DNA from 2 places in the Lysinibacillus sp. NPDC048646 genome. Region 1 is predicted to be linked to the other one. Evidence: riboswitches for the same ligand, from Rfam matches in the RefSeq annotation. Region 1 holds a riboswitch; the other holds the start of a gene.

Region 1 (3,789 bases):
CAGCATGTGAATGTATGCATTGGACATGGTGAAGTCGTTGGGCTAGTAGGCGAGAGTGGCAGCGGGAAAAGCACGCTTGCCAAAATCATTATGCAATTGGAGAAGGCCAACCAAGGTCACATTCATTTTAATGGAAAGCCCATTACGAAGAAAAATTGCCAGTCATTTTATGAACACTGTCAGTTGATCTTCCAAAATGCAACTGCTGCTTTAAACCCCATGTGGACAGTGAAGGAATCATTATTGGAACCATTACAGCATAAACAATCAGTGACAAACGACTATTTACTGGTCATGCTCGAAAAGGTCAAGCTACCAATCACTGTGTTAAGTTGTTTGCCCAATGAGCTAAGTGGGGGAGAAAGGCAACGAGTTAATTTGTTAAGATCCATTTTAGTGGAGCCCAAATTGTTAGTGTGCGACGAAATTGTTTCTAGCTTAGACCGATTAATTCAGCGGGAGATTATTGATTTATTGATCTCCCTCAATAAAGAACAAAACATGGCGATCTTATTTATTTCCCATGATTTAAAGGCTGTTTCCTATTTATGTGAGCGTGTATACGTCATGAAGGATGGCGTCATTGTCGATGAAAGTAAAAAAGAAAAAGGTGTTTTTCAATTGACAGACAACTACGCCCAAAAGCTATTTCAAGCAATGAGATGACTTGTTGAAAAGCTCCAAAATATTATTAAATGTAAAATTTAACACACATTCGCGATTGTTAAACAACTAGATTTCGATAAATTAACTGAGAGCCGATTGAAGACTCCCTCATATGCTACAACAACACGTTGTCAAAGTACTTAAATATATCTTCTATCAGTATTGACGTTATAATTTAAAAGGGGAGATAGCATATGAAAAGTGTAAACTTACAACTTGACCACAATAACTCGTTAGAAATAACGCAGCTAGATGATAATTTATTCGAAGTTCGACTTGGCATTAACGGAAGTATGAGCATGTACTATATGACACGCGATCAACTTGAAAATCTTGAACAGCTAGGTACTTCTCATATTCCTATTGAGACGATTCGAGCTAAGTTACTTAGCGATTAATGATAGTTCAAGAAGTTTCACACACGAAAGATGAGGAAATCTGGATATTGCCATTACAAACGTAACAAAGATGTACAATGTTTCAATGTTGCACAATCATTCAGTGCCTCACTTACGCTTGAAGGCATTTCAAGTGAAGAAATCGGGGCTTCAACGGAGACTTTTCACTATAACGGTTAGGCTTACGACTGATCGAAAAACTGAAGCGGGGTGTTCCTTGATGACAAATAGTAGAATGAATCCGAAGGTTGATGAATTTTTAAGTAAAGCAAAAAAGTGGAAGGAAGAATATGAGAAGTTGAGAGATATCGTTCTTGACTGTGAGCTGGCTGAAGAAATAAAGTGGAAGCATCCTTGTTACATGTTTGACAATAAAAACATCGTTTTAATACATGGATTTAAAGACTATTGTGCACTTTTGTTTCATAAAGGTGCCTTGTTACAGGATCCCCATAGGATTCTAATCCAACAAACAGAAAATGTACAGGCGGCACGCCAGATTCGGTTTACCAATGTTCTAGAAATCGTTGAAATGGAAACTATCTTGAAAGATTATATTTATGAAGCCATTGAAGTTGAAAAGGCCGGTTTGGAAGTGAATTATAAAAAGAATACAGAAATCATCATTCCTGAAGAACTTCAAAATAAATTCAATGAGGTCCCTGCATTGGAAACTGCTTTTGAAGTATTGACACCGGGTCGGCAAAGGGCTTACATTCTTTATTTTTCTCAACCCAAACAAGCCAAAACACGACAGTCAAGGGTTGAAAAATATATGCAGCAAATTCTCGATGGAAAAGGATTAAACGATTAGTTTATTGAGAGAAAGTAAATTAACCAAACTATAAGATATTCTTTTTTGCTGAAAAACTGCTTTTTTGAACGAACTGGAGCTTTAGTTAAAATTCAAGCCTCTTTACTCTACATCACACGAAAAGTATTAATAGATGGAATATTTTGTTATAATTGACATTGGAAATAGAGTTCTTTACAATTAATAGTAGTAATTCTATAAGGAATGTGACTTAGTTCATTTTCCTTCACAACTGAATAGCGTGTAGTAATAGGTGTAAATTGCGTGCAATTTACTTAAAAGGGAAGTCGGTGTAAGTCCGACACTGTCCCGCAACTGTAAAATGTGAGCGTCTTTGCAATACCACTGTCATTAGACGGGAAGGGGAAAGATGCGTTGACCATAAGTCAGGAGACCTGCCTATTACGAGTACACACCATAACCCTACGAGGAATAGGAGGTGGCATGTTGACAAAACAGAATATGCTGTTCGTCACAGTACGTCAAACGCCCATAATAGTAAATGAAAGTCTTCGGTACCGAACCGATTCTTTCCTATGTGGGCAATGTTTGACGTTACGTGATGAATGATATGTATAAGGTGTTATAGCCATTGAATGACGGATTTCCTCTTACTGGAGAAATCCGTTTTTTAGTGGACGTACACCTGCCGTTTTGAAAATATGTACGAAAAGAGGAATGCACGTATGACGAATATTCATGTATGTACAGCACAGGAAAAACAGCAATCAGCTATGAAAATTTGTAAGCATCCACGCACAGAGGTAGGCAAGCAGACGAAGACAAGAATCGTCATTGAATCACTTGTCGATCAGTTTTTAGCAACAGGACTTATTCGCAACGAACGATTATTTGACCGCATTTTATATAACAAAGAAATTATTTGGATTCAAAATGAAGGGTATGATGGACATCTATTCGCCAAGGCAAGTGTGGCTAATGAGTTAAAAACAAGAAAGAATGGCTTTATGATGTATATGCCGACAAATCCGATTGTTTATGAAGTGAATGGAGAAGCTTATCAATTAATTACACGTATCGATTCGGTTCGTGCAAAACCAAATTTAGAGAGACTTCATTTTGACCCAAATCCGATTTTAAGCGCTGCACGTGTGAATGATCTATTGTGCTCGATGGTCATGCGTTTTTATGAGACGTATTTGGCTGATTTAGCGTTAGTAGTTGCAAAAAAACGTGAGTCCAATAAATATACGAATCTAAAAAGATACGTAGAGCACGATTACTCGCAATTTATGCAAGCTGTAAAAGCACTGAACGATTACCATTTAAATTGGCACCCACGTGGCAATGGTCATGAACTATTGCTCCAAATTATCGATAATTTACAATTATTAAAGAGTCAGCCTGGCACCGTGTTAGTTGATTTTTCAAATAATCATGGTTATGTCATTGTGGAACCTGCTTATTTACTCGTTGAAGAGACAAATAGTACCGCGCAAGCTTTGTAATAGTAGGGGGCTTATCTCGAAAGTGAAAATAGTATGCTAGGAGTACGCCTAGTATGCTATTTTTTTGATATAAAGGAAAAATTCATGTAGATTCCTGCGAATCGCATTGGCGATGAAAGCGTGAAAGAAACTGCAAATGTTTTGAAACGGCAGCCAGATCCTCAAAAAAGCAAAAGACGAGCCACAGCAGGATACATAAGCAGAGCGATGCTCGTGCCTTGCCCAGGACACGTCGCTACTTTTTACTATATGCTTTAAATATTATCCTTAAATACCAAATTTTTCTTTATTATAATTAAATCAGATGGAAAATTTCTAGAATGCCATTCGCGCACTAAAAGTTAAAAAAGGAGGTGTATAATGCATCTATTTAAGAATCTTGGACAGTATGTTTTGACATCATTAATCGCCTATTTATGTGGATTTTATGCGTATGAGAAAA
Region 2 (3,789 bases), on a different contig from region 1:
TTGCTGATATTCAAGGATGTGGAAAGCTGCCGATTTTAGTAGGAGGCTCGGGATTATATGTGCAAGCAGTACTCTATGATTTTCAATTTACAGAGGAGCAGGTCGATGAAGCGGCACGTGAAGCCTATTACGCTGAGCTTGCAAAGTTAGGTCCAGAGGCAATGCATGCAAAGCTTGCTATGCGTGACCCGAAAACAGCTGAGACAATACATCCAAACAATACGCGTCGTGTCATTCGGGCATTAGAGATGATTGAGCTTAGTGGGGTCTCGAAGGCATCCGCAGCACAAAACCGTGGGGAAATTCCGCTTTATCATCATTTGATTTTAGGGCTTGGCCAAAATATGTCGCGTGAAGAGCTCTACGACCGCATTAACCTTCGTGTCGATGTAATGATGGAAAAGGGCCTCTTAGCAGAAGTGAAGGGCTTATGGCAACAAAATATTCGAGGTGTCCAGTCGATTCAGGCGATCGGTTACAAGGAGTTATATGATTATTTAGATAGTAAATGCACACTTGAAGAGGCAATCGAGCGTTTAAAGCAAAATTCACGACGTTATGCGAAAAGACAGTTAACCTATTTCCGAAATAAAATGGATGTGCAATTTGTCGAAAAAGACTGGCGTATTTAATAATTTCAAAAAATTACTAATTGCTTAATTGGTAGAACATGCTACTATAGGAATGAAGAGGTAGAAAGAGATTAGGGGAGGCGCATTTGATGAAATCAATTAATTTGCAAGATACGTTCTTAAACCATCTACGTAAAAACAGTGTTTTTGTAACTGTGTTTCTTTTAAATGGATTCCAGTTAAAAGGGACTGTAAAATCCTATGATAATTTTACTGTGTTATTAGTAGACGCTGACAACAAACAGCATCTTATATACAAACACGCGATTTCTACATTCGTTCCAGCAAAGCAAGTAGATTTTTCAGAGACAGAAGAATAAGAGGCTATATGAACAGTTAGTGTGTGACACTAGCTGTTTTTTTTTGTTCACGCTATAATAGTACAAGAGTTTAGACATATTGGAGGATTATACACATGAAAACAATGGAAACAACCGAAATATTAGAATTACTGGATACAAACGAAGATTTATACATTATCGATGTTCGTGAAGATGATGAAGTTGCACAAGGTATGATCCCGGGCGCACAACACATCGCACTTGGCACAATTCCAGATCGCCTAGAAGAATTGGATGCATCAAAACCGTATATCGTGGTTTGTAAAGCTGGCGGACGCTCTGCAAATGCCTGTGCATTTCTAGAAGATCGAGGCTTTGATGTAACAAACCTTGAAGGCGGTATGCTTGCTTACGATGGCGAGTTAGAATTTAAATAATTGTTGAGTAAAACCCTCGTTTATACGAGGGTACTGAAAAAGTTTAGCCATGGCGGAAACGATTAATCGTTTCTGCCATGGCTTTTACTTCGACGCCGTTGATTGCCGTTTTGGCGGACGCTTTCCTGGGGGCGAACCTTGAGCCTCCTCGTCGCTAATGCACCTTGGGGGTCTCAAGCTGTTCGCTAGTCCCCCCAAGGAGTCGTCGCCTGCACGCCAATCAACTAATTTTATCGTTTTTCTAAGTTTTTCATTCTTAAAGTTGGCTGCATCATTTCTAAAATGTGTAACCCCTTTATATCCCAAACAAGTAGCCCCATACACTGTCAAGTAGACATTCATAATTGGGTGCATACACTGCTTATTTTGTTTTTGACTTATATCAGACGCGTTCTCACGGTAGTTTAATTATCTTGACTTCACTGTTTTGTGTTCCTACATCGATTATTTTAGTATATTGACACAAAAAACACTTTGTCGTAGATTTAAAGGAGTTACATAAAAGTATTAGGTGCCCATTGCGGGAGAATAGGGAATAAAGTGAAAAACTTTAGCGGTCCCACCACTGTAAAAGGGAGTTTCATAGAGAATGCCACTAGCATGGTGCTGGGAAGGTTCTATGAAATGTTGAAATTGAGCCAGGAGACCTGCCTAATTGACTTCGGTTTATATAGACGATGGAAAAGTCTGTAGTTTATTTGTTATGGAATAAACTACAGGCTTTTTGTTTTTTCTTTATTCTTATTTTCAAAGTAATAGGCCAAAAAGGAAAGGGGAAATTTTCATGCATTTATTACAACAAACAATTCAAAACATTCAAGGTGCTGACAACAAGATGATGGAGGAAGCGAGGGAACGAATAGACGCCCTTAGCAAGCCCCCTGGAAGTTTAGGTAAACTTGAATCTCTAGCCGTGCAACTATCTGGTATAACAGGACAATTATTTCCCAATATTGATAACAAAGCCATTATTGTCTGTGCGGCAGATCATGGTGTTTGTGATGAAGGGGTGACATCAAACCCACAAAATGTGACGGTCTTTCAAACATTAAATTTTCCAAAAGGGTTAACAGGAGTTTGTGCTATCGCTAAAATTACAAATGCAAAAATTGTAACGGTAGACGTTGGTGTAAAGGAGGATATTCCGTTTGATGCGGGTGTCATCCTAAAAAAAATTAAATATGGCACGGATAATATGGCAAAAGGTCCTGCCATGTCAAGGGAAGAAGCTATTCAATCAATTGAAGTAGGCATTGAAGTAGCGACAGGAGAAATAAAAAATGGGGCCAATGTACTCGGGACAGGTGAAATGGGGATTGGCAATACAACGCCAAGTGCTGCGATATTATCGGTTCTTCATGCGTGTAATCCGCTTGAAGTGACAGGATTCGGTGCAGGCATTGGACCTGGGGGAATTGAACATAAAGTAGAGGTCATTCAAAAAGCCATTGCCTTAAACAAACCAAATCGCCAAGATGCGATTGATATTCTTGCAAAAGTTGGTGGTTTAGAAATAGGCGCTATGGCGGGTGTCGTACTTGCTGCCGCTGCTAATCGCAAGCCTGTGGTCATTGATGGTTTTATATCTACCATTGCTGCACTTCTTGCATACGAACTCGAACCAAAAGTTAAAGACTATATCATTCCTTCTCATACCTCTGAAGAACCAGGTGCAAAAATTGCCGCCGATTTGCTCGGAGTTGAACCGATGCTGCATATGAATATGCGATTGGGAGAAGGCTCTGGTGCAGCTTTAGCCTTTCCTATTTTGGACGCAGCTTGCTCCATGATGAAAAACATGGCTACATTAGAAGAATCGATGAAGCTGTTGGAAAAGTAACCAGATCTATGAATTTTCGATTAAAGAAAAACAATTAGTTCTTTTCAAAGTAGTTACCGTATTTTCAATAAGTATAGATTTACTTAGAATACTTGGTGACAGTAATCGTTGTAGCATGTTATTTTTTTAAGAAATAGGGGAAAACAAGCCCAAGTAACAGAATAGCTATTTGGGCTTGTTGGTATTTAGCATTGAAAGTAATTTGGCTAAGCTCGATTCAACTTTCGCAACGGCAAACGCCATTTCTTCATATAAGAGAGAATGCGTAATGCTGTTATGACACCGAATAATACATATAAAAAGATATCTCCTGAAAATAGTTCTAGCCCTACGATAAGTCCTGCTATTGCTGCCCATACCCCATAGATTTCATCGCGGAGTACGAGTGGTTTGCGTCTAGCTAATACATCACGAACAATCCCACCACCTGAACCTGTTAAGACAGCGGCCACAATGACTGCACTAATTGGCATGTTGAGTTTGACAGCATAAAGTGCGCCTTGAATGGCAAATGCCGATAAGCCAATGGCATCCGTGAAATTGCCCCAGCGATGCCAATGCTGGATAAGATGATGTGGAAATATAAAAAATATCGTAAT

The links. Region 1 has a riboswitch for cobalamin ahead of ACQKII_RS19470 (hypothetical protein). Riboswitches for the same ligand answer to the same signal wherever they lie in the genome.
Region 2: it holds a riboswitch for cobalamin, as region 1 does, so the genes downstream of both, cobT (nicotinate-nucleotide--dimethylbenzimidazole phosphoribosyltransferase) here and ACQKII_RS19470 (hypothetical protein) in region 1, are expected to answer to the same signal.

Annotation. Positions count from the first base shown of each region.
Region 1 is NZ_JBNNLZ010000023.1:22,226-26,014, reverse strand. It holds gene ACQKII_RS19485 (ABC transporter ATP-binding protein) at 1-666, shown strand, start outside; gene ACQKII_RS19480 (hypothetical protein) at 861-1,064, shown strand; gene ACQKII_RS19475 (YdeI/OmpD-associated family protein) at 1,285-1,878, shown strand; cobalamin riboswitch at 2,113-2,295, shown strand; gene ACQKII_RS19470 (hypothetical protein) at 2,565-3,347, shown strand; gene ACQKII_RS19465 (hypothetical protein) at 3,708-3,789, shown strand, end outside.
Region 2 is NZ_JBNNLZ010000020.1:70,263-74,051, forward strand. It holds gene miaA (tRNA (adenosine(37)-N6)-dimethylallyltransferase MiaA) at 1-632, shown strand, start outside; gene hfq (RNA chaperone Hfq) at 722-952, shown strand; gene ACQKII_RS18475 (rhodanese-like domain-containing protein) at 1,048-1,350, shown strand; cobalamin riboswitch at 1,843-2,019, shown strand; gene cobT (nicotinate-nucleotide--dimethylbenzimidazole phosphoribosyltransferase) at 2,135-3,190, shown strand; gene ACQKII_RS18485 (trimeric intracellular cation channel family protein) at 3,397-3,789, opposite strand, start outside.